Regions from separate parts of the Pararhizobium capsulatum DSM 1112 genome, predicted to be linked through region 4. Evidence: predicted binding sites of a transcription regulator. Region 4 holds the regulator's gene; each other region holds the start of a gene.

Region 1 (7,440 bases), 1.7 Mb from region 4:
GAGATGAGAAAGGGAGCGTTTCAGAAGGTCGGGATGAGATCCTGGCGAACGGCCTGGGCGACCGCCTGTGCATTGGAGACGACATTGAGCTTCCGGCGGGCGTTGGTCATGAAGAAGCGGACCGTGCGCTCGCTGATGCCGAGGATCCTGGCGATCTCCCAGTAGCTCTTGCCGGCTGCGGCCCAGCCCAGGACTTCGGTTTCGCGGTTTGTCAGGGCCGCGGGCAGGTCGCCGGAGAGTTCAATGATCGGGCTGTGATGGGCGTCGTTCTCGATTTCGCCCGCATGGAAGAGATTGGCCAGATGCTGGAAGTCACGCAGGTGACTACGGCAATAGAGCGGCCAGTCTGCCGCTGGCATGGCCGATTGGATAGCCAGAAATGCAAGCCGGCGCATGGGCGTGACGAGCGGCAGAGTAACGCCGACGATATTCACGCCGCGTCGTTCCACCGCTGAAAGATGTGGTTCAACCTGTGGGTTGAGTTTTCGAGCTGTCAACCAGTCAACGGGCCGGACCGAGTTGGTAAGGGCATTGAGTACGGGTGCGATGTGGGAGAAGTCTCTACTCAACCAGTCGTTGATGATTTGCTCGGGCGCCGTGCAGTGCAGGCGATGAATTTTCATGCCTGATGGTGTCAGGTCTGCATCAAGATAGAGCATGTTGGCAATGTCGAAAGATTTCCGCATAAGGGAGAAAAATCTTTTATAGCCAACACGTTGCTCGCTTTCCATAACGTCCAGCAAGTCAAAGTATGCCCGTTGGTCGGTCATGCTGAACACCCTTTTTATTTCATGGGTTTCAGCATGCAAACCATTTTTGGTCTTGTCTAGTTCAATCGGCAGTTAAAATAAATTTTTCTAAATAACTAATTTAAAGTTGTAACAAATGCTCATTTTGGCACAGGTGTCTCTCGTTTTGGCACAGATTCAGGCGGGGTGGGAAGCTTCCACCACCGCCAGAGCTGCCATATTGACGACGCCACGCGATGTCACCGATGGCGACAGGATGTGGGCAGGCAATGCTGTTCCGAGCAGAATCGGACCGACATGAAGGCCCTCGCTCATGGTCTTGACGACGCCCAGCGTGATGTTGGCGGCATCGAGATTGGGGAAAACGAGCAGGTTGGCTTCGCCTGACAGCGTACTGTTCGGCATGACGCGGCGGCGCAGGAATTCGGAGATGGCCGAATCTCCGTGCATTTCACCATCGGCCTCCAGATCGGGAGCCAGCTCCCGCACGAGTTCGATCGCGCGGCGCATCTTGAAGGCACTTTCGGAATCACGCGATCCGAAATTGGAGTGGGAAACGAGGGCTGCGCGGGGTGTGATGCCGAAGCGACGGATTTCCTGGGCAGCCAGCACCGTCTTCTCCGCGATTTCTTCCGCAGTCGGATTGAAGGTCACGTAGGTGTCGGTCATGAAGGTCGCGCCACGCTGCGAGATCAGCAGGCTGAGGGCCGAGAAGTCGAGCACGCCTTCGCGCTTGCCGATAATCTGCGACACGTCGCGCAGGTGGCGGCTGTAGCGGCCTTCAACACCGCAGATCAGCGCATCGGCTTCGCCACGGCGAAGGGCCAGTGCGCCGATGACGGTCTGGTTGGTGCGAACGATCGTGCGGGCGGCTTCGGGGATGACGCCGAGCCTGCCGACGAGCGAGAAATAATCATCGACATAGTCACGGAAGCGGGGGTCGCCTTCGGGATTGACCACTTCGAAATCGGTATCGGGACGGATACGCAGGCCGTAGCGCTTCAGACGGGTCTCGATGATCTGCGGGCGGCCGATCAGGATCGGGCGAGCAGTGCCTTCCTCGAGCAGCACCTGGGCGGCGCGCAGGACGCGCTCGTCTTCACCTTCAGCAAAGATCACGCGGTTCTTGGGGGAGTTTTTTGCAGCGGCAAAGATCGGCTTCATGATGAAGCCGGAACGGAAGACGAAGCGGTTGAGCTGGTCGAGATAGGCGTCGAAATCGGTGATGGGGCGAACAGCGACACCGCTCTCGGCGGCAGCCTTGGCCACGGCTGGTGCGATCCGCAGGATCAACCGCTGGTCAAACGGCGAGGGGATCAGATAATCCGGCCCGAAGATCGGGGTCTCGCCGGTATAGGCGCGGGCAGCAACGTCGGAAGGTTCCTCGCGGGCAAGCGCGGCAATGGCGCGCACGGCGGCCATCTTCATTTCCTCGTTGATCGTCCGGGCGCCGCAATCGAGCGCGCCACGGAAGATGTAGGGGAAGCAGAGGACGTTGTTGACCTGGTTGGGGAAGTCCGAGCGCCCGGTGCAAATCATCGCATCGGGGCGGGCGGCGCGGGCAACTTCCGGCATGATTTCGGGGTTCGGATTGGCAAGTGCCATGATCAATGGCTTTTCAGCCATCTGAACGAGAAGTTCGGGTTTCAGAACGCCTGCGGCGGAGAGGCCGAGGAAGACGTCGGCGCCGGCGATGCTGTCGGCAAGCACGCGTTTATCACTCGGCTGCGCATAGACGGATTTCCATTCGTCCATCAGCACTTCGCGGCCGACATAGACGAGGCCTTCGAGGTCGTGGACCCAGATGTTTTCGCGTCTGGCACCGAGGGTGACGAGCAGGTTGAGACAGGCGAGCGCTGCGGCACCCGCGCCGGAAGTCACAATCTTGGCTGCGGCGATATCCTTGCCGGCCAGTTCAAGGCCATTGAGGATTGCGGCTGCGACGATGATCGCCGTGCCGTGCTGGTCGTCGTGGAAGACCGGAATCTGCATTTTGTCGCGCAGTTGGCGCTCGACCTCGAAACATTCCGGGGCCTTGATATCCTCGAGATTGATGCCGCCGAAGGTCGGCTCAAGCGCGGAGATGACATCAACCATGCGCTCGATGCCCGGCGCGTCGATCTCGATGTCGAACACGTCGATGCCGGCGAATTTCTTGAAGAGGACGGCCTTGCCTTCCATGACCGGCTTGGAGGCAAGCGGGCCGATATTGCCGAGGCCGAGCACGGCCGAACCGTTGGAAACGACGGCGACGAGATTGGCGCGCGCGGTGTAGTCCGCGGCCGTTTCCGGATTGTCGCGGATCGCGAGACAGGGCGCGGCGACACCCGGTGAATAGGCAAGCGCCAGGTCGCGCTGGTTGCCGAGCGGCTTGATGGGCTGGATCTCGAGCTTGCCCGGGCGCGGATAGCGGTGGAAGAACAGAGCCTGCTCATCCAGATCGCCACTCGTTGGAACCTGCGGGCCCTTGCCCTTTTCACCCATCGTCATTCTTGCAATCCCCATCAGTTGGACGCGGCCCTTTTTTCATGAAAATTCTGCGACGTACAGTTTTTTGTGGCCGATTTTCACCTTCTCATGGTGTCGAACCCCAGCCGTGGATTTTCGCTGACCACAGGCGTTGTCATTCTCCTGAAACACGAGTCTGGTTTTGACGTGTCATAAGACAGGAAGGTAAAACGCGAGACAGCCATGACCGACACCGATATCGCCACCTGCCGCTACCGGACGCTGTTCATTTCGGATGTTCACTTGGGTTCCAAGGCGGCCAAGACCGATTTCCTCCTCGATTTTCTGAGAGTTCATGACGCCGATACCATTATCCTCGTTGGTGACATCGTCGATGGCTGGCGGCTGAAGCGCAGCTGGTACTGGCCGCAACCCTGCAACGATGTTGTCCAGAAGCTGTTACGGAAGGCCCGAAAGGGAACCCGCATCATCTACATCCCCGGCAACCATGACGAATTCGCCCGCGATTTCCCCGGTATCCACTTCGGCGGCATCGAAGTCGCCAATCGCCACATCCACGAAGCCGGTGACGGTCGCAAGTATCTGGTGCTGCATGGCGACGAATTCGATGTGGTCGTGCGCAATGCCCGCGTGCTCGCCTATCTCGGTGACTGGGCCTACGATACGGCGATCGCCATCAATGTCGTGCTTTCGGCCGTGCGCCGCAGGCTGGGCCTGCCTTACTGGTCGTTCTCGGCCTGGGCCAAGCTTCAGGTGAAGCACGCCGTCAACTTCATCGGCGAATTCCAGAAGGTCGTGGCTGAAGAGGCGCGCCGCACGGGTGTCGATGGTGTCATCTGCGGTCATATCCACCATGCCGTTATCGATCAGATGGATGACATCCGCTACATCAACACCGGCGATTGGGTCGAAAGCTGCACGGCGATTGCCGAGCATGAAGACGGCACGATGGAGCTGATCACCTGGCGCCAGATGGTCGGGTTGCCGGCCCCGCAGGCCAAACTTGCGCTTGCGTCGATAACAGACGTGCTGCGCGAACGCGAGGCCGCCTGATCCGACGTTGCACATCGGTCGCAGTGTAGCGGATTCTCGCAGGGTATAGCATGCCCTTGTGGCGAGGCTTGCATGGGCTGTGATAAGGCTTGGCCTTAACGTCAGGTTCTCCATGATTCCTTCTCCAGAGCTTCCTTACCGCGAGGATGCGCCCGCCTATTTCGTGCCGCGCATCGCCTTGCTCTTCTGCGCGCCTTTGATCGTCAACGGTTTCGCCCTGCCGTTCTTTCCGGTCTGGCTCAGCACCCTCTCGCTCAGCGATTTCGAAATCGGGATCATCTTGGCGGTGCCGATGTTCGTGCGCGTCATCACCGCACCACTTGCGGGGCTGCTTGCCGACAGGATCGGCGAACGGTCCAAGGTGCTGGTCTGGTCGGCGGTCTTCTCCCTGCTGACGGCACTGGCCCTCTTCGTCTCGCACGCCTTCTGGTACGTGCTGGTCATCTATGCGCTGCAGGGCGCGGTCTATTCGCCCTATGTCCCGATCGTCGAGGCAATTGCGCTCACGGGTGTTCGTCGCTGGGGCTTCGATTATGCCCGCATGCGCGTCTGGGGATCGGTCGCCTTCATCGGTGCGACCATGCTCGGCGGTGAGATGATCGGTCTCTTCGGTGGCGGCATGGTATTGCCGGCGATGGCGGTCGGCTTTGTGCTGATGATCGGCATGACCTTCATCGCGCCCCGCGTGGGACGTCCCAGACGTCCCTCGACACTGACGACCCTGACGGAGCCGACGCCCAAGACGTTGCGCAAGCTGGACTTGCAGTTGCTGCTGATTGGCGTGACGTTGGTCAACGGCAGCCACGCGATGCTCTTCGCTTTCTCGGCGATCTACTGGCAGCATATCGGCTTTACCGGCACGCAGATCGGGCTTCTATGGAGTGCTGGCGTTGCTGCCGAGGTGCTGATGTTTGCTTGCGCAAAGCCGATCATCCGGCGCGTCAGCATCTGGACGATGATCTTTTCAGGCTGCGGCCTTGCGGTCGTTCGCTGGCTGATCTTTCCGATGGACCTGGGCTTCGGCGGCTATTTCCTGCTGCAGTGCTTTCACGCCTTCACCTACGCGATCATGCACACCGGCATGCAAAACAGGCTGGTGGAACGCGTTCCGGAGGAGCAGGAAGCGTCGGCACAGGGCATCTACTTCTTCTATACCGGCATCTTCACGGCGATCTTCACCTTTGCATCCGGCTACCTCTATGCCTGGTATGGTGTCGATGGCTTCTACGCCATGTCCGTCGTCGCCTTTGTCGGCTGCTGTTTTGCGCTGACGTCCTGGTTCATTCAGCCCCAGAGGCCGGCCGTCGGCGGATAGACGAGCGATGCCTCGTAGTGAAGGCCGTGATGGCGATCTTTCGCCAGCAGCAGCGGGCCGTCGAGATCGACGAAATCGGCCCCCTGCGCCAGGAGTACGGCCGGCGCCATGCCGAGCGAGCTTCCGACCATACAACCGATCATGATTTTGAGATCGAGCGCCTTTGCCGCATCGCGCATGCGCAAACCTTCGGTCAGTCCACCCGTCTTGTCGAGCTTGATATTGACCGCGTCATAGCGATCGACCAGAGAGGCAAGATCCGAAGTCTTGTGAACGCTTTCGTCGGCGCAGACCGGGACGGGGTGGGCGATCGAGGCGAGAAAGCTGTCGTTTCCGGCGGGAAGCGGTTGTTCGATCAGGGCAATGCCGGCTTCGGCGCAGACCTCGAAATGCATGGCAAGCGTTTCCGGAGCCCAGCCTTCATTGGCATCGAGAATGATGTCGCTGGCGGGGGCAGCGGCTCTCACGGCGCGGATCCGTTCGCGGTCGTCGGGCGTGCCGACCTTCACCTTCAGGAGTGCGCGATGGGACCAGATGGCTGCCTGAGCGGCCATGGACGCGGGCTCGCCGAGGGAGAGGGTGTAGGCCGTTGTCAGAGGCTTGGGGGTCTTGATGCCGAGCCTGCTTGCGACGCTGACGCCGCTCAGTTTCGACTGCAGATCCCAGAGCGCGCAATCGACGGCGTTACGGGCCGCACCCGCCGGCATGCGATCGTTCAGTGCATCGCGGCGGATGCCGGACTTCAGTTCGGGGGTAATCGCTTCTATCTGGGAAAGCACGCTCTCCAGCGTTTCGCCGTAGCGACCATAGGGTACGCATTCGCCGATGCCGGTTGCGCCATCTTCGGTGATGCGGCAGGTGACCACGGATGCCGTCGTCTTGCTGCCACGGGAGATCGTGAAGGTGCCGGCAATGGGAAAATGTTCGATGTTGGTTGAAACAGTACGCGCCATGTTCTGTGTCCTGCCGGTGTCAGCCGTGGCGACCTGTCCCGATGCGGGCCTTGCGGAGCAGCATCAATCGGTGACAGATCGACCCTAAGCGGCTATGAGTCGTCAACGTTTTATCAAATGCAGCCAGCGGCGGAAGACCAAACAGACGTGACGCAATCCAAACGGACCACAGATGCCGAGGTGACGCTGGATGAGGCGGCGAATGGCGGGCCACGAGTGTACCGCTTCAGTGGCGAATGGCGCAATGTCTTCGCTCCCGAGGCAGCCCAACAGCTTGAAAAGCTTGCAGCCAAAGAGCAGGGCGCCAGCGAGATCAATCTCGATGGCGTGACGGCCATGGACACCGCAGGCGCCTGGCTGATCCGCCGCTTCGTGGAGAAGCTCGGCGGCGAGGAAGGCGAGGTCAAGCTTTCCAGCAACCAGACGCGCTATATCGAGCTCGTTGAGGCCATGCCGAAAAGCCTGCCGGACCCAAGGGAAGAGCAGGCGCCTGCTCCCTCGCTTGCCGAGCGCGTTTTTGCGCCGGTCGGCAAGGTCATGGCTGCAGCGTGGAATGATGTGATTGCGGCACTCTTCATCCTGGGCTCGGCAGTGCGCGGCGCGCAGATGAAGCTTGGCCGCCACAGCGGCCTTTCGCCGGCAGCGATCGTCAGTCAGATCGACCGGATGGGCGTCCAGGCCGTGCCGATCATCACGCTGATGTCGTTTCTGATCGGGGCGATCATTGCCCAGCAGGGCGCGTTCCAGCTACGCTATTTTGGCGCCGAGCTTTTCGTCGTCGATCTCGTCGGTATCCTGCAGCTGCGCGAAATCGGCGTGTTGCTGACGGCAATCATGATCGCAGGCCGGTCGGGCAGCGCGATCACGGCCGAGATCGGCTCCATGAAGATGCGCGAGGAGA
Region 2 (7,440 bases), 2.1 Mb from region 4:
CGCACGGGCGGCACTCTGCTTATCGGCGCCGGGTTTCTGACTGCCGGCTTGCGCCGCGCGGCGGGCTAGGAATCCTCGCGACTTGCGGTCGACTGCCCTATGCGTTAATAAAGTTCTACATCTGGCGGCTTTCGGCTGCTGATTTGCGGGGAAGCTGAAAAGCTTGACAGCAGGAAACGACAGAATGGCTAGAATCGGTTTTTCCATCTCAAATCAGGTGCTTACGGCATGCGCAATCGCATCCGCAACCCTGATGGCGGGTTGCTCGAGCGTCGATAACACATCGACCAAACAGTTATCGGCGATTCAGACACCAAAACCTCAGCCTTCTGCCACTACGCAAACAGCTGCTTACGCAGTTCCCGCCCAGAACGGCACCACGCCAACACCCACCGCCTACGCCACGCCTGGCACAACGCTCACTCCCGCCCAGCAGGCTGCCGCGCAACTCGGCGCGATGACAAGCCAGCAGACGGCGGCAGCAACGACAACGCCAGCCACGACCGCAGTCCCCGCCGCATCAGCTACGGCCAGCGCCGCCGCTGTAGATGCCGACACCCCGCCCCCGGTTGATCTCGCTGCTGCAGCCGCCGCAACCACTTTTGTCGTGCCCGGCATGCCCGCCCTGCCCACGCCGCGCCCCGATATTCCGCAGACTGCCGCAGTCGCCGCCGCAACCCCGGTTGCAGCCTCGCCGGTCCAGATCGCTTCTGCCGTTCCGCAGCAGGAACCGCTTCCCGAAGCTGCAGCCGCGATGGTTCAAACGGCCTCCTTTGGTACCTCTCCGCAGATTCCACAGGGCATGTATGCCATGGCCGCTATGGAATCGGATTTCGATACCGGTGAACCGATGGGCCTCGAAAACCTGGTCGCCAGGGAAATGATCGTGCCGATGCCGCGCCCCGGTTCCGCCGTGGGCTATGCCGCGGCAAGCGCCATGCCGGCCTCGCTGACGACAGCACTGGCTGCAAAGCCAACCAGCTCGCGGCCCGAACTTGACCGCCTGATCAGCTTCTATGCCAAGCTGAACGGCATTCCTGAAGAGCTCGTTCACCGAGTCGTCAAGCGCGAGAGCACCTACAATCCGCGCGCCTATCACAATGGCAACTACGGCCTCATGCAGATCCGCTACAACACGGCCAAGGGTCTCGGCTATGAGGGTCCGGCCGAAGGTCTTTTCGACGCCGAAACCAATCTGAAATATGCGACGAAGTATCTGCGCGGCGCATGGGTCGTTGCCGACAGCCAGCACGACAGCGCCGTAAAGCTCTATGCCAGCGGCTATTACTACACGGCCAAGCGCAAGGGTCTGCTCGACGACCTCGACATGCGCTGATCGCTCAACCGATCACCATCCGGTTTTATCTGAAGGCGATTATCGGATCGCCTTTATGATTTCTGCATCCAGCGTACGCACGTCATAACCAAGCGAAGACGGTGTCAGACCGAGCCGCACCACGGCGAGATCCAGCGACGGCACGATCATGACCGTCTGCCCGTCATGCCCCTGCATCCAGTAGGCATCACCCGGCAAATCGATGGCCTTGTTACCCGGCCCCTCCGTCCACACTTGCCCTTCGCCATAGGCGCCCTTGGACGCTGATGTCGGCGTGCGCATGAAATCGACATAGCCTTCCGGCAATATCTGCTGATCGTTCCAACGACCGCCGCGCAACAGGAACAGGGCAAAGCGCGCCCAGTCGCGCGCTGTCGCATACATGTAAGACGAGCCGACGAACGTGCCGTGCGCATCCGGCTCCAGGACCGCGCTGTTCATGCCAAGCGGACGAAACAGCGTGACACGCGGAAAGACCAGGGCTTCGCGCGTGCTATCGAAAGTCTGCATCCAGAGATGCGAAAGCAGCGTACTGGTGCCGCTGGAGTAGCTGAAATTTTTGCCCGGCGCGGCCACAAGCGGTTTGTCGGCGGCAAAGCCGGCCATGTCGCCCTCTAGGAACAGCATGCGCGTGACATCCGTCACGGAACCATAATCCTCGTTGAACTCCAGTCCGCTCTGCATGCCCATGAGATCAGAGAGCTTGATGCTGTTGCGTGGATCGTTACGCCATTGCGGCATGAGTTCCGTGCGATCGAGCGCCATGCGTCCGTCGCGGATGCGCAAGCCGATCAGCGCGGCGGTCACTGTTTTCGTCATCGACCAGCCGAGGAGCGGCGTATTTCGATTGAAACCTTCGCCATATCTTTCAGCAACGATCCTGCCGTTCCTGACGACCACGAGCCCACGAATACCTGGACCGGCAAGAGTATCGTTCTGGACGACGGACTGGAGTGCCGGCTCGGGTACGACCCCGTCCCCCTCAGGCCAAGGCTTGGTCTCATCTCCGGGACCGCTCCGGCGACGCAACTGACGATTGCCGGGAAAGGCGGAAAAGTCTCCATCGGCAACGGTGGTGCAGCCCAATCCTTCGCGATAGATCGCATGGCCGGGGGCCGCAAAACCGAAAATCCGCGCGGTCACCGACTTGCGGGCATCATCTACGGAAACACGTATGAAGCGTAGAAGCGGGTTTCCCGGCGCCTGAACATCCTCGGACAAAACCTGCGAAGCGTTGCGGCCTGCCAGGAAAACGTTCGAGCAGACAATCTTGGCGGCATAGGCATCGCCGATTCGCAGCAGTTCCGGCGGAGACACGGCGAGCCATGCAGCAGCTGACGCTATGAGGGCGATCGCCGAGCCTGCGAGCCATTTCAAAACCTTACGCATCAACTCCGCCTCTGCCTCGCCCGAAGATCGATCGCGACCCATCCTCAAATCAAAAGAGCACGGTCAGGAAAACAGGATTCAGCCCATTTAGGAAGAGCATGCGGCAATCAATTCGCCGCTACTGGTCTATTCCATTGAATAGATAAGACAAATATCGAAGCGCATCAGGCGAGACGCCCCTCGCCCTTGAGGAGATCGCGGTCGAGAATGCCCATGACATCCTCGGCGCCGACCGGACGGGAAATCAGGAAGCCCTGAGCTTCGGAGGCTCCGAGCGCACGGACAAATTCCATCTGTCCCTCCGTCTCGATTCCTTCGATGGTCGTCGAGACCTGGAACGTGTTGCCGAGCTGGAGAATGATATCGACAAGTTCGGCATCGCGGCTGTTGGCAAGCATGGCGCGGGTAAAGGAGCGATCTACCTTGAGTTGATCGAGCGGAAAACGGCGAAGATTGTTGATCGAGGAGAAGCCGACACCAAAATCGTCGAGTGCAATGCGCACGCCATGAGACCGCAGCTCCGCCAAGCTCTCGCAGATGACGGCGGCATCGACGGAGAAGATCGATTCGGTCACTTCGATCGTCAGACGCCCCGGCGCCAGTCCGGCATCGGCAAGGCATTGCTTGACATAGGGGACGAAGGAACGGTCCTTGAACTGATCACCGGCCACATTGACGGCCACACCCGTCGGCGACGGCCAATGCGAGGCTTCCTGGCAGGCGGTGCGCATCACCCAGTTGCCGATCGGCAGGATCATGCCCGTCTTTTCAGCGGCTCCGATAAAAACATCGGGCTGAATGATGCCCTTCTGGGGATGGTGCCAGCGGATGAGCGCCTCAAAGGAACGCACCGCACGGCTCTCCACGCCGACGATCGGCTGATATTGAAGAAAGAATTCGCCAGCCGCCAGCGCACGGGAAAGATCGTGCTCGATCTCCAGTTTGCGGCAGGCTTCCTGCGCCATTTCCAGGCTGTAGTAGACATGGCTGTTGCCGGGAATTTCCTTCGCCTTGTAAAGCGCCAGATCAGCCTGCTTCAGGAGTTCAGTCATCGAGCCGTCGCTATCCTGTGCCAGCGCAACGCCGATGCTGGCGCATGTCCAGAACTTGCCGGCGTCGAGTTCAAACGGTTCGGTAAAGAGTGCCTCCACGGCGCTAATAATGTCCTGGACTTTACCTTCGGAAGGCGCCCCGGAGATGAGAACGACAAATTCGTCGCCACCGAGCCGATAGACACCGGCAATGCCATTGAGCGTTCCGGTCAGGCGACGGCTGAGTGTGATGAGGAGCTGGTCTCCGGCGTCATGTCCCATGGTATCATTGACGAACTTGAAACGATCGAGGTCGAGAAGCAGCAGCGCCCCATAACCATTTTCCCCGTCTGTCTCGGGGGACTGCATATTCATGTCGCGCTCGAGGGCGAAACGATTTGCCACGCCTGTGAGCTGATCGGTGTGAACGGCACGGGAGAGTTGCTGCTCAGTTTCACGACGACGCTCAAGCTCCTCAACGAGGCGAGCGCGCGAGCGGCTCCATTGAAAGATCAGCGCACCGCTCATCAGCGGCAGCACGATAGCGCTGAACAGCGCCGTAGCACCGAAGGAAAGAAACGATCCACCGCCGAAGATGCCGTGACCATAAAGCAGAGCAGTGGGCAAAAGTGCTCCTGCCACCATGCCTACGATGGCATTTCTGAGTTCGGAGCTGAGCGGAAACACCTTAAACATCATGTTCATCCTGACAGACTGATTCTGCTGCGACTGACTTCGGCAATATTGGGCACCGGAAGAAATATGCGGTCCTCACTAAAATTGACCAGAATGTATAAACGATTTCGCTACCAAATCGTGAATGCACCGAAACAACTGGCGAGTGCGAACATCCATGTTTAACAAATATTTGATGTCGATCGCCCATCTCGCGGTCGCCAGCAAGCTTTTCAAGGCGAGGACGGGCGCGCTTTGTGACGTCATCAAACTGTAGCCGACTCGACATACAAGCGGCCAACCGAAAAAACGGATGGCGCGCAATGACTGATCTCGCTCCCGATGCCGGCTACAGCCGGAAGAACGACAAGCTTAAAACCGCTCTTATTCAGCATGATGCGCTGAGCTTTGCCGGCCTGTCCGAGCGATTGTTCGGCCTGCTCTTTTCCGGTCTCGTCTACCCGCAGATATGGGAAGACCCTGATGTCGATATGGAGGCGATGCAGCTTACGAGCGCGCATCGGATCGTGACCATCGGCTCCGGCGGTTGCAACATGCTGGCCTATCTTTCGGCTGGCCCAAACCAGATCGATGTGGTCGATCTCAACCGTCACCACGTCGCCCTCAACCGTTTGAAACTCTCGGCTTTTCTCCATCTTCCCAGTCACGGTGATGTCAGTCGCTTCTTCGGAGAAGCAGGGCTTGCCAGCAATGTTCAGGCCTATGACCTTTTCATCGCGCCGAAACTCGACAAGGCGGCCCGCGACTATTGGAACGGCCGCGACCTGATCGGCCGTCGGCGCATCAGCGTCTTTTCGCGCAACATCTACCGCACCGGGTTGCTTGGTCGCTTCATTGGCCTTGGTCACCTTGTTGCCCGCCTGCACGGCGTTGATCCAAGCGAACTGGTTCAGGCGAGATCCATCCGCGAGCAGCGGCAGTTTTTCGATAAACGACTGGCGCCCCTCTTCGATCGTCCGTTCGTCCGCTGGATCACGGCACGCAAGAGTTCGCTCTTCGGCCTCGGCATTCCGCCGCAGCAGTTCGACGAGCTGGCTCGCCTCAGCGAAGAACGCTCTCTGTCCGGCGTACTGCGCGGCCGATTGGAAAAACTCGTCTGCCACTTCCCGCTCAAGGAAAACTATTTCGCCTGGCAGGCCTTTGCCCGACGTTATCCTCAGCCCCATGAAGGCGAACTGCCTCTCTATCTGCAGGAAGGTTCGCGCGACGCCATTCGCGACGGTGCCGAGCGCGTCACGGTTCACCACGCGAACTTTACCGAGCTTCTTGCCGGCAAGCCCGCAGCTTCGGTCGATCGCTACGTGCTCCTGGATGCCCAGGACTGGATGAACGACGAGCAACTGAACAACCTCTGGACCGAGATTTCCCGCACGGCCGCACCGGGCGCGATTGTCATTTTCCGCACCGCCGCCGAATCCAGTATCCTTGATGGTCGTCTGTCCGACACGTTGCTTGGGCAGTGGGAGTATGACGCTGCCCGCTCGCAGGAGCTGTGCCGCAAGGACCGCTCGGCAATCTACGGCGGCTTCCACATCTACCGGAAAAAACCGTGACCCTGACGCGGACCTTCGACAGCCATGCGGACCGGATGGATCGCATGTATCGCTACCAGCGCCACATCTACGACCTGACCCGCAAATACTATCTCTTCGGTCGTGACACGATGATCCGGGAGCTGGGCGTGCCGGTTGGTGGAACCGTGCTGGAAGTCGGTTGCGGCACCGGGCGAAACCTCGCCCTCATCGCCAAACGGTTTCCCGGTGCCCGACTGTTCGGGCTGGATATTTCCGCCGAGATGCTGTCCAGCGCTCAGGCCAAGCTGGCGTCCCTCGGAGAGTGTGGAGCACATACGGACCTTCCGGTCCTGCGGGTCGCCGATGCAACGGATTTTTCTCCCGAGCAATTCGACGCCAGCGGCTTCGACCGCATCGTCATCTCCTATGCTCTCTCGATGATTCCCGACTGGGAAAAGGCGATCGATGCCGCGATTGCGGCACTCAACCCGGGCGGTTCGCTGCATATCGCTGATTTTGGCCAACAGGAGCGCCTGCCCCGATTCGCTGGCAACACCCTGAAAGCCTGGCTTCGCCGCTTCCATGTCACGCCCCGCCCCTTGCTGCGGCAAGCGCTGCAACAGCGGGCGGATGCCACGGGAGCCACGCTCGAATTTCGGGCGCTCGGACGCGGATATGCCTGGCTCGCGATCTATCAGCAGGCCCATTGAAGCAGTCAGTCGCTGCGACCTCAGGTATCGACGCTTGTGCGAACCATACCGAATGCGGCATTTTCGTCGCGCTTTAGCAATTGCGGCTTGAAAATAACCCAATTTTTACCATGATGTGGTGAGGATGAGGTTCACGCCTCCCGGGGGATCGTCACATCATGGACATGATCGGATGAGGTTGGATCGTCGATCTTTTCGAAACGGGAACCTCATGCGCCGGCATCTTCTGGCCCTCTTGCCCATCCTGACGCTTCTGTCCGCCTGCACCTATGCGGACTACGATCTCGTCTCGACATCCTCCATCTCCCCGCGGTTCCAGGACAAGGACCCGCAGAATTTCGGCGAGCGCACGCCGCATCACCACGCGATCCACGGCATCGACGTTTCGAAATGGAATGGCGACGTTGACTGGCCGCAGGTCCGAAAATCCGGCGTTTCCTTCGTCTTTATAAAGGCAACCGAGGGCAAGGACAGGATCGATAGCCGCTTCAACGATTACTGGCAGGGCGCGCGCGCGGCAGGCCTCGCCTATGCCCCCTATCATTTCTATTATTTCTGCTCCACCGCGGACGAGCAGGCCGACTGGTTCATTGCCAACGTGCCGAAAAGCGCCGTACACCTGCCGCCGGTTCTGGACGTGGAGTGGAACAACGAATCCAAGACCTGCCGTTTCAGGCCTTCGGCGCTGACCGTGCAGGCGGAAATGAAGCGCTTCATGGACCGCCTTGAAGCCTATTACGGCAAGCGGCCGATCATCTACACCT
Region 3 (7,440 bases), 1.7 Mb from region 4:
GATGCCGGGCGCATTGCTGGAGGACGGGAAAATAGGCCGGATGGGCCATCAGTGTTTCCGGAGTAATCCTCAGCGGGCGGGCTTGTTTTTGCTGAGCAGGCGATGGTGCGACGATCATGATCCTGGAAGTCCATTGTATTTCGGCGGGCCGACGCATTAGGTTCGCTTCAGTGCCGGAATCGCTTTCCGAAAATTGCCCGGCCTGCCGTTATGCGGCAAGTCTATAACGTGTCAGCCTCTCGATCTGTTCGAAAAAAAACTTCATGGCATGAAATTTCGGGCGCGCGTCATTGCACCAGAACCGGCCGCATGACCTTCGGATTTCTAACGGTTCGGTGGAAGTCGTGGTAACCGATCAGTTTTCGGGATTTCCACGAGCGCGCACAAGTTGCTCGTGAAGGCGCGCGACATCGCCACGAAGCTCGGCGATCTCCCGCAACAGCACCGTGTCGATCTTATGATGGAGGGCGATCAGCTCGACTTCGGATTTGAGATTGACCTCGTAGTCCTTGCTGGCGCTCAGCCGATCCTTCGCGGATTGCCGGTTCTGCGACATCATGATGATTGGCGCCTGGATCGCGGCAATCATAGACAGGACGAGATTGAGAAAAATGAAAGGATAGGGGTCGAAGGCCTCTCTTGAGAGGATGATCGTGTTGAGGACCGCCCAGAACACCAGAAAGGCCATGAAGCCGGTGATGAAACCCCAGGAGCCGCCGATACGGGCGATCCTGTCAGACATGCGATCGCCGGGGCTTTGCGTCGAATCGAATTCCGAATTGACGTTGCGGGCAAGCGTGCGTCGCTCCTTGGCGTGGCGAAGGACAAAACGCTCGACGTCGCCAAGTTCGTCCTTGGTTTTGCCAAACAGAGTGTGGGTGACGTCGTCAAAATTGGACATGGGACTGCTCCGCTACTGCTACCACCTGTCTACAATAGAAACAGGCGGTTGGCAGCTTCGCAGTTATGCCTCGTGCGTTCGAGTGATCTTAATCCGGCCTGACCCTACATGGCAGGCTGTGCGGGGAAGAGCTCGGCGTGTGACTGGAAGAAGCGATCGGTCCCGTAGCGCTTGCCGAACATCATGTCGTGTTCAAGGAAACGATAGTCGCGTACGGTTGGATCGACAGTCTTCTCGCGCGACCAGTTGGCCTTGTCCTTGCCATCGGCACCGACCAGCATGTAGCGGTCGACGATATGGTAGCGATCGAACACGTTGCCGAGGAAGCCGGTGTAGTAGGGATGCTCGAAGCCGCCCTGCTGCAGGATCTTGTAGGACAGGAAAGCGGGGCTGATCGTGCCGATATCCTTCACCGGACCGGTCTTGTTCGACCAGACGACAAGCGGGGTTTCGTGCTGGATCTTCATCTGGTCGAGCGGACCCTTGCGCGAGGCCGTGACGCCGGGCATGAAGCCGGTATTGGTGTAGACCGTGTTGAGCGGTGGCAGGTGATCGCCGAAGATCACGATGATGGTTTCGCGATCGCGTTCTTTTGCCCAATCCATCAGCATCTTCAGGCTGACGTCCGCTTCCTTGACGCCCTGGGCGTAGGTTTCGAGCACCTGACGATCCGCTTCCGGCAGGTTGCCTTCGACCTTGATCGTGTTCTTCGCATAGCGGTTTGCCTCGTAGGGGCCGTGGCCCTGGAGCGTTACCGTGAAGAAGAAGAAGGGATCGCGCAGCTGATCGGCCTGGCGGATGATTTCCTTGGTCAGCGACTCGTCCGAGGCGAAGATGCCTCGCTTCTGCATCGGGGGCAGGTTTTCTTCCGAGCGGAAGTCTTCAAAACCGAAGGCCTTGTAGACGGCGCTACGGTTCCAGAACCATTTCTGGAACGGATGGACGGCGCGCGCCACATAACCTTCGCCCCGGAAGAAGGTCGCAAGCGAAGGGATCGGGTTGCGGATATACTGCTGATACGGAATGCTGCCATAGGGCAAGAAGGCGTTCGAGAAGCCGGTCAGGGCTTCGAACTCGACATTGGCGGTCATGCCGCCGAATTCCGGCGAGAAGATGTTGCCCGACTGCATTTCACGGATCGTCGGCATCGGATCGGCGGAGAGCTTCAGGTTCGGCAGGCGGGTTGGATCCCAAAGGGACTCGCTCATCAGCACGATGACATCCGGCTTGCCGCGATGGCTCGTGCCGGCCGGGACCGGCTTGACCGGGATCTGCTCGATGGCGTTCAGCATATAGCCCGCAGGCGCCGTCACATTTGCCATCGGCAAGTTGATGGCAAAGGCCATGGCGAAGCCGTTGTGGCGATAGTTTTCCGTCTGGTCCCACATGATCGGGATGACGCGAAGGCGGTCGCGCAGCCACGAAAAATCGTTGTAGTCCATGATGTTGTAGAAGCCGGCGAGCAGTGGCAGGCTGATCGCCAGTCGCACGAGCCGTGGCTTGCGCGACAGCTTGGGGAAGCGGCGCCAAGCGTAGCGCACGAGCCAGGCGAGCGCCACGACCGAGAGGATGGCGCCGATAACGATGCCAACGGCCGTCCAGGGCCTATCCCGCACGAGAACCGGCATCAGCTCCATGATCTGGCGGCCGAACAGGAAATCCGTCGGATAGAGCGGGTCTGAAAGAAAGACCTGCTTCTGGTGGCTGATCAGCGCCGGGATGAGCGCAAGCGGCGCCAGAAACAGGATGGCGAAATGCTGGCGCGCGAAAAGGGCATCGATTGTCAGAGCTACAAGCAGAAAGATGCCGACTGTCGTCCAGGCCGGACGCATCGGATCCAGAAAATACAGCACGGTTTCGCGGACGGAGTTGCGGGAGATGCATTCGACCGCAAAGACGAGCAAAAACGTCAAGAGGAGGGAAAGCGGGACAGATAGCGCGACGCGACGGGCATTTGCGCGGATCGCCGCCCGCCATGCCTTTGCTTTGCCGGTCCCAAAGGACGGTGCCAATCCTGCCGTACCCGGCGCGGCTACGGTACCGACTACAGTTTCGAAACTGGCCAAGGCCTACTCCAATATTACAAAACTTTCTTGAAACTGTCATACAGTCGTCATCTTGAATGCAACATGAATAATTTGCCTAGGCCCCAGGAAACTATACCCGGCACGGGAGTTGTGCCCGCAACCGACTGCGGTCGTTGGCCAAATTTTTCACCTGCCCACCCAGCGGAAAATCGGTCGCTTTCGCAGCGTCTGGTCGTCATGCGCACCTGCCGGGAAGTGCCTGACGGGCTGAGCCAGGTGCAACAGAATGCTTCCGTTTGCGCGTGAACCGCTCTAAACAACGGATGCGGTTTTCAACCGCGATCCATGTGCAGAACCAAGGCAGGCCCGTCCATGACAGCGCAAAAGACCATTTCCTCGACGCTTCGTATCGCTGTTGCACAGCTCAATCCGACGGTTGGCGATGTGGCAGGCAACCTTGCAAAAGCGCGTGAGGCCCGGGCGGATGCGGCCCGCCAGGGAGCGGATCTGCTGCTTCTGACCGAATTGTTCATCTCGGGCTATCCGCCCGAAGATCTCGTCCTGAAGCCGGCATTCCTGAAAGCCTGCCAGGCGGCGGTCGAGGCGCTTGCCGCCGATACGGCTGACGGTGGTCCTGGCGTTGTCGTCGGTTTTCCGCGCCAGGGGGAGGCCGGGCGTCACAATTCGGTCGCCGTGCTCGACGACGGAAAAATCCTCGTCCTGCGTGACAAGATCGACCTGCCGAATTACGGCGAATTCGACGAAAAGCGCGTCTTTAGCGAAGGCAGCATGCCCGGCCCGGTGAATTTCCGCGGCGTGCGGCTGGGTATTCCGATCTGCGAGGAAATCTGGAACGATCTCGGCGTCTGCGAGACCTTGGCTGAAAGCGGAGCGGAAATCCTGCTCGTGCCGAACGGCTCGCCCTATTATCGCGGCAAGGTTGATGTGCGCCATCAGGTGGTGTTGCGCCAGGTGATCGAATCCGGTCTGCCGCTGGTTTTTGCCAACCAGCTGGGTGGACAGGATGAACTGGTGTTCGACGGCGCGAGCTTCGGCTTCAATGCGGACAAAACGCTCGCCTTCCAGATGAGCCAGTTCGAAGAGACGGTTGCCGTCGTTGACTGGCATCGTAAGGATGGAACCTGGCGCTGTGACGGCGGTCCATTTTCCAAGATTCCGGAACGTGACGAGGCCGATTACCGGGCCTGCGTGCTGGGTTTCCGCGACTACGTGAACAAGAACGGCTTCAAAAACGTCGTGCTTGGCCTTTCTGGAGGCATCGACTCGGCGATCTGCGCCGCCCTTGCCGTCGATGCCCTGGGCGAGGAGAGGGTACGCACGCTGATGCTGCCCTATCGCTACACCTCGTCGGAATCCTTCAAGGATGCCGAGGAATGCGCCAAGGCGCTCGGCTGCCGTTATGACATCGTGCCGATTGAGGAGCCCGTCGAGGGTTTCACCAGTGCGCTTTCGGAGCTTTTCGAGGGAACGGAAGCCGGTATCACTGAGGAAAACCTTCAGAGCCGTACGCGCGGTACGATCCTCATGGCGATCTCGAACAAATTTGGCTCAATGGTCGTGACGACGGGCAACAAGTCGGAGATGTCGGTGGGTTATGCGACGCTTTATGGCGACATGAACGGCGGCTTCAACCCGATCAAGGATCTCTACAAGATGCAGGTCTACGGCCTGTCGCGCTGGCGCAACACGACGGTTCCGACCGGCGCGCTCGGACCGTCCGGTGAGGTGATCCCGAGGAATATTATCGACAAGGCGCCGTCTGCCGAGTTGCGACCGAACCAGACCGACCAGGATTCGCTGCCGCCTTATCCGGTGCTCGATGACATTCTGGAGTGCCTTGTCGAAAAGGAAATGGGCACGGCCGAGATCGTGGCACGCGGCCATGACGAGGCGACAGTGCACCGGATCGAGCATCTGCTCTACATTGCCGAATACAAGCGCCGGCAATCGGCACCGGGCGTGAAGATCACCAAGAAGAATTTCGGTCGCGACCGGCGCTACCCGATCACCAACCGCTTCCGGGATCGGTAGGAGATACGGTTAACCGTAGAAACGGGAATTTTCTTTCACTCATTGCGTGTGTCCCATACCCTCCATAACCTCACGGCAAATACCGGTGCCATGGAGGATGATATGCAAGCGCAGGCAAAGGTCGCGGTTCTTGTTGATGCGGAAAATATCTCCGGTCAGATGGCGGCGGAGATATTTCGCCATGCGGAGATGCTTGGCAAAGTTGTGGAAAGGCGGGTCTATGGAGATTTTTCGAACGGCAGCCTGAAACCCTGGATCGCAGCAGCTCCCAGTCTTGCCCTGGACCTCAGACAGACACCCAATCCTGTTAATGGAAAGAATGCTGCCGATCTTCTCCTGGCAATAGATGCGAGCGAGTTGCTTTACCTCGAGGACATTGACGTCTTTTGCCTTGCCACATCCGACAGCGACTTCACCACGCTTGCCATGCGCATCCGGGCACGAGGAAAGAAAGTCATCGGTATTGGCGAAAACAAGGCTGATTCCAGCTATCGCGGGGCCTTCGACAAGTTCGTGCCGCTCTCCTCAAAAAACCGGAAGAGCGGAGTCGAGGGAAAAGGCGCGATCATGCGTGACAATGAAAAATCCAACCCGCAGATAGCTGCTTTGCGCTCTATTGTTGCCGTCGCCGTCGGTGCGTCCAACCCGGCTGATGACGGATGGGTGGGGCTTTCGCTGCTGGGCACCGCTTTGCGCCGCTTGAACCCCGGCTTTTCGCCCAAAGCATACGGTTCTGCCCAACTCACCAAACTGCTTGCATCCCTGTCTTTCGTCGAGACGCGGAATCATGCGAGCAATGGCGCCCAGATGCGATTGCGCCCTTCTGAGGAAACAGGCGTGGTAGTGTTGCGGGAGCGATTGGCGCGAGCCTGACAAGGGGATAAATATGCGCAGTTCTGTCGAAATCTATTCACTGGAAACCAATGAGAGCCGCGTCGTCTGGCAGACCGAGAGGCTCTTCGAGGCGCCGAACTTCACGGCTGGCGGGCAGTCGCTGATCCTCAATGCCGATGGGCTGCTCTATCGCCTGCCGCTGGATGGCGGCGAGCCGGTGGAGATCGACACCGGGTTGGCGCGGACCTGCAACAATGATCACGGGGTTTCTCCCGATGGTGCAACGATCGTCATCAGTGACAAGACAGAATATGGGGCCTCGACGATTTATACGCTGCCGATCGGCGGTGGCACACCTCGGCAGGTAACGGCGAACATACCGTCCTACTGGCATGGCTGGTCGCCGGACGGGAAGAGGCTTGCCTATTGCGGTATCCGCAATGACGTCTTCGATATCTACACGATCGGCGTCGGTGGCGGCGAGGAGACGCGGCTGACCTTCGGCGAGGGCCGCAATGACGGGCCGGACTACAGCCCCGACGGTGAATGGATCTATTTCAACTCCAGCCGCACTGGGCGCATGCAGATCTGGCGCGTTCGCCCTGACGCCAGTGCCGTCGAGCGTATCACCGATAGCGAATACGGCGACTGGTTTCCGCATCCTTCGCCGGATGGACGAAACCTGCTGGTGATCTCCTACGAGGGGGATGTGTTCGATCATCCGCGCGACCTGAATGTCCGGTTGCGGTTGATGGACATGGACGGCTCGAATGCGCGCGTGCTGTTTCCGCTGTTCGGCGGCCAGGGCACGATCAATGTACCCAACTGGGCGCCGGACGCAAAATCCTTCGCTTGCGTGCGCTACGCGCCCGTGTGAACGGTGATGTGCGCAATCTTAAATTGGCGGCTTTAACCAATTTCCAACCAGCTTGCTTAAACGAAACTTCTGCTTTGATTGCTAATATATGTCGGATCGCTGAATCCCGACATGAGAATGCGGGCGGCGACCAACGATGCACGGCGAGCCGTGCTGTGGCCTTTCCCAAACGGGAATCGCAGGAGGGATCGTCGCATGGGGCTTTCGGACGGTGCAGCAAAGAACAGGCCCAAGGCAGGACGCACGGCTCTCGTGATCCATGCTGCCTGTGCCGGGCTTGCGCTTCTGATCGTGACCAGCCTTGCGATCGTGCTTGATCGATCCGTGACGGAAGCTGATCGCTTCGGCCTGACCGCCGAACGCAAGCTGGTCGACGGCGAGCTTCAGCACCAGATCGATGCCGTTGTCCAGTACCAGGCCGAGCTGTCCTTCTGGGACAAGACATTCGCCCAGCTCGAAGACGGGACGGTCGATGACGCTTTTGTCGCCGAGGAGATGACCGAATGGCTGTGGGCCGATTTCGGTTTCCGCTGGATGATCTTCACCGACAGGGCAGGTAATCCGATCCTCTCCGTCGAGAATGGTGCCAAAGTGGGCAACGGCGAGGGCGCCCGTACGCTGAAATGGACAACTGACCTCCTGGAACGCGCCGACGGTCTCTACAATGATAATGTTCATGCTGATGGAAACGGCTGGCGTCTCAGCCGGCCGGAACGCGATACGGATGCGTTGCGCGCGTCCATTCCCGA
Region 4 (7,440 bases):
GATATCAGCCATGATCTGGCAGGGATGGGTGGTATCCGTCAGGCCGTTGATGACGGGCACGGTTGCATGCTCGGCGAGTTCCATCAGGCGTGAATGATCGGTCGTGCGGATCATGATGGCGTCAACGTAACGCGACAGCACCTTGGCCGTATCGCCGATCGTCTCGGCGCGGCCGAGCTGCATTTCAGTGCCGGACAGGAACAGCGTCTCGCCACCCAGCTGGCGCATGCCGACATCGAAGGAAACGCGGGTACGGGTCGATGGCTTCTCGAAGATCATCGCCAGCATCTTGCCGGCAAGCGGCTTTTGCGCGGTTCCGGCCTTGGTGGCCGCCTTTCGCACGCGGGCATCCTCGATGATCGTGCGAAGATCGGCCGCCGTCATGGCGGAGAGGTCGAGAAAGTGTCTGGTACCGGCCATTCTGTTGAAGTCCTGCTGTTGTGCGGCGCTGCAGCGCCTGGGCGTTTTAGGCGCTCGCCTTCAAGTTTTCAGCTCTGACCCGTTCAGCGGCACGCTCAAGACGCGCCATGCCTTCGCGGGCTTCTTCCGCCGTCACGGTCAGTGGCGGCAGAAGTCGAATGACATTCTCGCCAGCCGGAACGGCCAGCATGTGCTCTGCACGGATCGCCTGCAGCAGTTCGGCAGACGGTACCTTTGCCTTGAGACCGAGCATCAGGCCATCACCGCGCACGCTTTCGATGACATCGGGGAAGCGATCGGCGATCGAGGCCAGGCCCTGACGGAAAACCAGCGAGACATTGCGGACATGATCGAGGAACCCGTCTTCCATGACCACGTCGAGCACGGCATTGCCGACCGCCATGGCGAGCGGATTGCCGCCATAGGTCGAGCCGTGCGTGCCGGCGATCATGCCGGAAGCGGCGTCCGCCGTTGCAAGGCAGGCACCGAGCGGGAAACCGCCGCCGATACCCTTGGCAACGGCCATGATGTCGGGAGCAATACCGCTCCACTCATAGGCAAAGAGCTTGCCCGTTCTGCCAATGCCGCACTGAACCTCGTCAAAAATCAGCAGAAGGCCGTATTCGTCGCAAAGCGCACGCAGTTCCTCCAGAAATTCCTTCGGCACGACGCGAATGCCGCCTTCGCCCTGGATCGGCTCGATCAGGATTGCAGCCGTTTCGTCGTTGATGGCGTCCTTGAGTGCTGGCATGTCGCCAAAGGGCACCTGATAGAAGCCGGGCGCCTTTGGGCCGAAACCTTCGAGGTACTTTTCCTGACCCCCGGCTGCGATGGTTGCAAGCGTACGGCCATGAAAGGCGCCTTCGAAGGTTATAATGTGGAACTTCTCCGGATGGCCCTTGGAGAACTGGTAGCGCCGCGCTGTCTTGATCGCGCATTCCAGCGCTTCGGCGCCGGAATTGGTGAAGAACACCTTGTCAGCGAAAGTGGCCTGGGTCAGCCGCGTGGCCAGCGTTTCCTGGCCTGGAACTTCATAGAGGTTCGACAGGTGCCATACCTTCTCTGCCTGATCCTTCAGGGCCTGGACGAGGTGAGGGTGGGCGTGGCCGAGCGAGTTGACGGCAACACCGGCAGCGAAGTCGAGATAACGTCGGCCATCCTCAGCAATCAGCCAGACGCCTTCCCCGCGCTCGAACCGTAACGGTGCGCGCATGTAAGTGTCATAGAGCGGCTTGGCTTCGGCCATGACGCGGATCTCCTTCGCTACCTACCCGATATCGTTGCCAGAACCGGGTCCGAGAAATTAAAAATGCCGCCTTGCGGCGGCAGCGGCACTATCGACATTTCGCACTGCGATGTCAACAAAAGGCCCGGCTTTGCGGCAATTTGCGCGGTCTTGGCGCTTGTGATTTTTTTAAGCGCCAACTCTTGCAAAAATGCCACGCCTCAGCAGCAAGTTGGGGAAAACTTAAAAATCGATTCGCTCGGATTCCGGTGACTCTTGTCACGGAGTCGCCCTGTCTCTACGTTAATAAGCAATTACTAGACGCATGCGGCGGACCTAGTCACCAAAAGTATTATCGCGTTTCAGCTTCGGCGCATGGCCGGGGCGTGGTGATGGATTCTGTCCTTACCGACGCTGACACGGAGGCGAGACGATGAACTGGACAGACGAGCGCGTAGAAAAACTGAAGAAGTTGTGGTCGGAAGGTCTGAGTGCAAGCCAGATCGCCGCGCAGCTTGGTGGCGTGAGCCGGAACGCTGTTATCGGCAAGGTTCACAGGCTGTCGCTTCCCGGCCGCGCGAAGGCGGGTGGAACGGCTGCCACGCCAACCCGCGCCAAGCGCCCGACATCGCCACCCCGAGCACCGAACTATGCGGCTGCCCGTCCTGCAGCGCCGACCCGCACCGTCGCCCGTCCGGCTGGTGCGACAGTCCTGAAGGAAGAGGTCGATCTGGATGTAATGGAGCAGGCGGAGATCCAGTCTGTCGGCAGCAATGTCGTCGTTCCGATGTCGCGCCGCCTCGGCCTTACCCAGCTGACCGACCGCACCTGCAAGTGGCCGATCGGCGATCCGATGAAGGAAGAATTCCACTTCTGTGGCAATGACTCTCCGGATACGTCGCCCTATTGCACATTCCATGCCAAGCTGGCCTACCAGCCTTCGGCGGAGCGTCGTCGCGCCCGCTGAGCCACGAATTTCATTCGAAAAGCCGCCCATCCTTCCGGTTGGGCGGCTTTTTCATTTTCATGACATCCTGACAAGCCACGGCCGCCAGACCGTATCGGGCTTGCCGCCCTGATGTTCGTAGAAGCGCATGGCGGCTCGTTTCCATCAAGCACGGTCCAGGCGATTTTGGATGCCCCGATCTCCCCGGCATAGACGGCCAGCCGTTGGAAAAGGGCTTTTCCGGCGCCAAGGCCCCTTGCTTCTGCCGCAACGAAAAGTTCCTTTAACACCACCACCGGCTTGAGATCGTAGGTCCAGGGGATCTCGTAGTGGACGGCGATGCCGACAACCTTGTCGGCGAGGGTTGCTACGAAGACGCCGAAGCGCGGTGAGGTGCCAAGACCGTGCTCGATAACATCTGCCGCCGTGACCCGGAAATCGTCAATATATCCTTCGAAGACTGCGAGGCTGCGCATCAGATCGAGCACCTCCTCCACATCCCGATGCTCGAAAGGTCGGATTTCCAGGTCATTGTTTGTCATTTTCTACTCCGCTGCGATGGGAAGCGCGTTGATGTCGCCGGGCTCAGACCCTGCTGCGAAGGGAAGACCTTCGTCGGCCCAGCCGGTGATGCCGCCAATCATGATCTTAACAGGCCGGCCGAGCCGCGCCAGCTTGAGAGCTGCTTGATCGGCGCCGTTGCAATGGGGACCGGCGCAATAGACGACGAAGATCGTTTCCATTGGCCACGCTGCCATGCGCCCGGCGCTGATCTCGCGATGGGGCAGGTGGAGCGCGCCGGGTACGTGGCGGCGGGCATAGGCTTCCGGGGACCCGACGGAGTGAAGAAGCGCGAAATCCGGCTCGCCGGTGCGAAGAACGGCGGATACGTCGGCGCAATCGGTCTCGACGGAAAGTCTCTGCAGGAAATGAGCGATGGTAACCTCCGCGGATGCGGGCGGTATTTCGGTGACGAAGCTCATGATTGTCTCCTTGGTTGCTGTCATCATCTGGATACGCCGGCGTCCGTGGGATTGGCAGATGGCAGTTTTGCCATATAGTGTGAAGATCATGCCAGATTTGAACCGACACCCGAAACCGCCAAGCCCGCTCGTCGTAGCACTCGCCTACGATGGTCTCTGCACCTTCGAATTCGGTGTTGCGGTCGAGGCTTTTGGGCTTCCGCGGCCGGAAATGGGGGCGGACTGGTATCGCTTTGCCGTGGCCGGGGTCGATCCCGGCGAGATGCGAGCGGCCGGTGGTGTGCGCATTGTCGCCGACGGCGGTCTCGATTTGCTGGCGGAAGCCGGGACAATCATCGTGCCCGGCTGGCGCGGCGTCGATGCGCCCGTGCCGGATGCGCTGTGCGAAGCCTTGGCGGCGGCGCATGGACGTGGAGCGCGCATTCTCTCGATCTGCTCGGGCGTCTTCGCGCTGGCGGCGGCAGGCCTGCTGGCGGGGCGACGTGCCACAACCCACTGGCGTTATACGGATGCGCTGAAACAGCGTTATCCGGATATTCACGTGCAGCCTGATGTTCTCTACGTCGATGAAGGCACGGTCCTGACTTCAGCCGGGAGCGCTGCCGGCATCGATCTCTGCCTGCACCTCATTCGTCGTGACTACGGAATGGTCGCGGCCAATATGGTGGCCCGACGTCTTGTCGTCCCGCCGCACAGGGATGGTGGACAGGCGCAGTATATCGAGCGTGCTGTGCCGTTACCTCACGAAAGCGCGCGCCTGGGACCGCTTCTCGATCATATCCGCAACAATCTCGGTGCCGATCACAGCGTCGCGTCGCTTGCGAATATCTCCGGCATGAGCACTCGCACCTTCCTTCGGCGCTTCGAGGCGGCGACGGGAACGACGCCGGCGCAATGGGTTCTGCTGGAGCGCCTGACGCGGGCACGCGACCTATTGGAAAATTCCGCGACCCCGATCGACAGGATCGCCGAGCTGGCGGGTTTTGGTGCCGCTGCCACCTTGCGCCATCATTTTCGGCGACACTATGCGACAACACCGACAGCCTATCGCGAGACCTTTGCTGGCCCCGCGATTGCCGAGGCAGGATAGTCAGCTTTCCAGGGAATAGCCGGCGCCGCGCACCGTGCGGATGACGTCCTGCATGTTCGAAAAGTTCAACGCCTTGCGCAGACGACCGACATGGACGTCAACGGTGCGTTCATCCACGTAGATGTCGTGGCCCCACACCCCGTCCAGCAGCTGCGAGCGCGAGAAAACACGGCCGGGAGAGGCCATGAAGAATTCCAGAAGGCGGAATTCTGTCGGGCCGAGGCGGACTTCGCGGGTCTTGCGGTGAACCCGGTGCGTTTCGCGGTCAAGCTCGATATCGCCGCATTTGAGGAGCGTGGAAAGTACCTCCGGCCTTGCACGGCGCAGCATCGCCTTGACCCGCGCCATCAGCTCCGGCGTCGAGAAAGGCTTGACCACATAATCGTCCGCGCCGGTGGCAAGGCCACGTACCCGCTCGCTTTCCTCGCCACGCGCCGTCAGCATGATGATGGGTAGGCGCTCGGTCTCGGCCCGCTGGCGCAGACGACGGCATAGCTCGATGCCGGAAACGCCGGGCAGCATCCAGTCGAGAATGAGCAGGTCCGGTAAGCGCTCCTGCAGGCGCATTTCGGCTTCGTCGCCGCGATTGATGGTATCGACGTCGAAACCTTCGGCTTCCAGATTGTAGCGGAGAAGAACGCTGAGGGCTTCCTCATCTTCCACAACGGCAATTCTTGGCTGCATGATCAACTCCTTGGGCGCTTTCGCAAAGGAAGAGCGCTCGCCGGACCTTCCCTGGTCCGGCGTTCAATCTAGGTCATTTTCAACATTTGCCGCGCCGCCGCGGTCAGTTGCCGATTGCGCCCACGGTATTGGCCGTGTCGTCCTTCGGCCGTTCGCCAACCGGCTGCGCGCCCGTCGCCATGTAATAGATGGTCTCGGCGATGTTGGTTGCGTGATCGCCGATACGCTCGATGTTCTTGGCGCAGAAAAGAAGATGCGTGCAGGGCGTGATGTTGCGCGGATCTTCCATCATGTAGGTCAAGAGTTCGCGAAAAAGCGACGTGTAGATCGCGTCGATCTCGCCGTCGCGTTCCCGGATGCTGTTGGCCTTTTCCGGCGAGCGGGATGCATAGACATCCAGCACTTCCTTGAGCTGCACCAGGGCAAGCTCGGCAAGGTGCTCGAGGCCACGGGCAAGCTGACGCGGCAGGCTGGCGTTGGCGACGGCAATAACGCGCTTGGCGGTGTTCTTGCCGAGGTCGCCGACGCGTTCCAGATCGGCAGCGATGCGGATCGATCCCATGATTTCGCGCAGGTCGGCCGCCATCGGCTGGCGCTTGGCGATGGTGATGATCGCCTTTTCACCGATCTGACGTTCTGCCTCGTCCAGCACGACGTCATCGGAGATGACCTTTTGGGCAAGGGCGAGATCGGCGTTGACGAGGGCGCGGACAGAATCGCCGACCATCTGCTCGGCCAGGCCGCCCATCTCGGAAATCCGGCGTGAAAGATATTTCAGGTCTTCGTCATAGACGGAAACAATATGTGTAGAGCTCATCGTCGTTCCTTCGGATCATGGTCAGTTTCCAGGTGTCCGCCGCTTGGCCAGTGGCTGGCGGCAGACCGCATCGTCAGCCGAAACGGCCCATGATGTAGTCCTGGGTGCGCTGGTCGTCCGGGTTGGTGAACATCTTGTCGGTATCGTTCTCCTCGACGAGATTGCCGAGGTGGAACATGGCGGTGCGCTGCGAAACGCGGGCTGCCTGCTGCATCGAGTGCGTGACGATGACGATCGTGAAGTTGGCGCGCAGTTCGTGGATCAGTTCCTCGACCTTTGCGGTTGCGATAGGGTCGAGAGCCGAGCAGGGCTCGTCCATCAGGATTACTTCCGGGCTGACCGCAACGGCGCGTGCAATGCACAGACGCTGCTGCTGACCACCCGAGAGGCCGGTGCCCGGCTCATGCAGGCGATCCTTCACCTCGTTCCAGAGGCCGGCTTTCTGCAGGCTCTGCTCGACCACCTGGTCGAACTCCGCCTTCGAGCGGGCGAGACCGTGGATACGCGGGCCGTAGGAGACGTTCTCATAGATCGACTTGGGGAACGGGTTCGGCTTCTGGAACACCATGCCGACGCGGGCACGCAGTTCCACGACGTCGATCGTCGGATCGTAGATATCGTCTTCGTCGAGCGTGATCTTGCCGGTCACGCGGCAGCCGTCGATCGTGTCGTTCATGCGGTTCAGCGTGCGCAGGAATGTCGACTTGCCGCAGCCCGAAGGGCCGATCAAAGCGGTGACGGTGTTTTCGCGGACGTTGAGGTTCACATCGAAAAGAGCGCGCTTCTCGCCGTAATAGACGGAAACATCCTTGCCGATCATCTTGTAGGGTATGGTATTCATTTTCTGCTCGAGAGCCTTTTCGACTGCTGCTTCGGACATCATGTTCATGTTTCTACCTCACTACCAGCGACGCTCAAAGCGACGCCGCAACAGGATTGCGCCAAGGTTCATGACGACGAGGAATACCAGGAGGATGATGATCGCTCCCGACGTCCGTTCGACGAATGCACGTTCTGCTTCATTGGCCCACATGTAGATCTGCACGGGCAGGGCAGTGGAGGGCTCCATCGGCGAGCCAGGATAATCGACGACGAAGGCGACCATGCCGATGAGCAGCAGCGGGGCGGTTTCGCCAAGCGCATGGGCAAGGCCGATGATCGTTCCGGTCAGAACGCCCGGCATGGCGAGCGGCAGGACATGATGGAAGATGGTCTGCATCTTCGAGGCGCCGAGACCCAGAGCCGCAGAGCGGATCGAAGGCGGCACGGCCTTCA

The links. The regulator PhoB, encoded in region 4, activates phosphate uptake and scavenging genes when phosphate is short. The targets are predictions, from matches to a motif close to TGTCATNNANCTGTCAT.
Region 1: a site for PhoB is predicted at 3,278-3,294, ahead of QO002_RS13400 (UDP-2,3-diacylglucosamine diphosphatase). Genes of this name have one in related genera too.
Region 2: a site for PhoB is predicted at 4,693-4,709, ahead of QO002_RS15375 (BtaA family protein). Genes of this name have one in related genera too.
Region 3: a site for PhoB is predicted at 3,002-3,018, ahead of QO002_RS13445 (LTA synthase family protein). Genes of this name have one in related genera too.

The regions. Positions count from the first base shown of each region.
Region 1 is NZ_JAUSVF010000001.1:2,746,675-2,754,114, reverse strand. It holds gene QO002_RS13410 (helix-turn-helix transcriptional regulator) at 21-770, opposite strand; gene QO002_RS13405 (NADP-dependent malic enzyme) at 927-3,239, opposite strand; gene QO002_RS13400 (UDP-2,3-diacylglucosamine diphosphatase) at 3,441-4,271, shown strand; gene QO002_RS13395 (MFS transporter) at 4,384-5,586, shown strand; gene dgcA (N-acetyl-D-Glu racemase DgcA) at 5,556-6,539, opposite strand; gene QO002_RS13385 (ABC transporter permease) at 6,687-7,440, shown strand, end outside.
Region 2 is NZ_JAUSVF010000001.1:3,158,503-3,165,942, forward strand. It holds gene QO002_RS15355 (LysE family translocator) at 1-69, shown strand, start outside; gene QO002_RS15360 (lytic transglycosylase domain-containing protein) at 185-1,336, shown strand; gene QO002_RS15365 (serine hydrolase domain-containing protein) at 1,376-2,725, opposite strand; gene QO002_RS15370 (putative bifunctional diguanylate cyclase/phosphodiesterase) at 2,890-4,455, opposite strand; gene QO002_RS15375 (BtaA family protein) at 4,755-6,005, shown strand; gene QO002_RS15380 (class I SAM-dependent methyltransferase) at 6,041-6,676, shown strand; gene QO002_RS15385 (glycoside hydrolase family 25 protein) at 6,888-7,440, shown strand, end outside.
Region 3 is NZ_JAUSVF010000001.1:2,757,265-2,764,704, reverse strand. It holds gene QO002_RS13455 (helix-turn-helix domain-containing protein) at 1-49, opposite strand, end outside; gene QO002_RS13450 (DUF1003 domain-containing protein) at 356-901, opposite strand; gene QO002_RS13445 (LTA synthase family protein) at 1,006-2,967, opposite strand; gene QO002_RS13440 (NAD+ synthase) at 3,301-4,980, shown strand; gene QO002_RS13435 (NYN domain-containing protein) at 5,083-5,853, shown strand; gene QO002_RS13430 (TolB family protein) at 5,867-6,691, shown strand; gene QO002_RS13425 (diguanylate cyclase domain-containing protein) at 6,887-7,440, shown strand, end outside.
Region 4 is NZ_JAUSVF010000001.1:1,009,789-1,017,228, forward strand. It holds gene argF (ornithine carbamoyltransferase) at 1-420, opposite strand, end outside; gene QO002_RS04770 (aspartate aminotransferase family protein) at 467-1,666, opposite strand; gene QO002_RS04775 (GcrA family cell cycle regulator) at 2,079-2,612, shown strand; gene QO002_RS04780 (GNAT family N-acetyltransferase) at 2,576-3,133, opposite strand; gene QO002_RS04785 (rhodanese-like domain-containing protein) at 3,137-3,574, opposite strand; gene ftrA (transcriptional regulator FtrA) at 3,633-4,664, shown strand; gene phoB (phosphate regulon transcriptional regulator PhoB) at 4,665-5,348, opposite strand; gene phoU (phosphate signaling complex protein PhoU) at 5,452-6,165, opposite strand; gene pstB (phosphate ABC transporter ATP-binding protein PstB) at 6,239-7,054, opposite strand; gene pstA (phosphate ABC transporter permease PstA) at 7,067-7,440, opposite strand, start outside.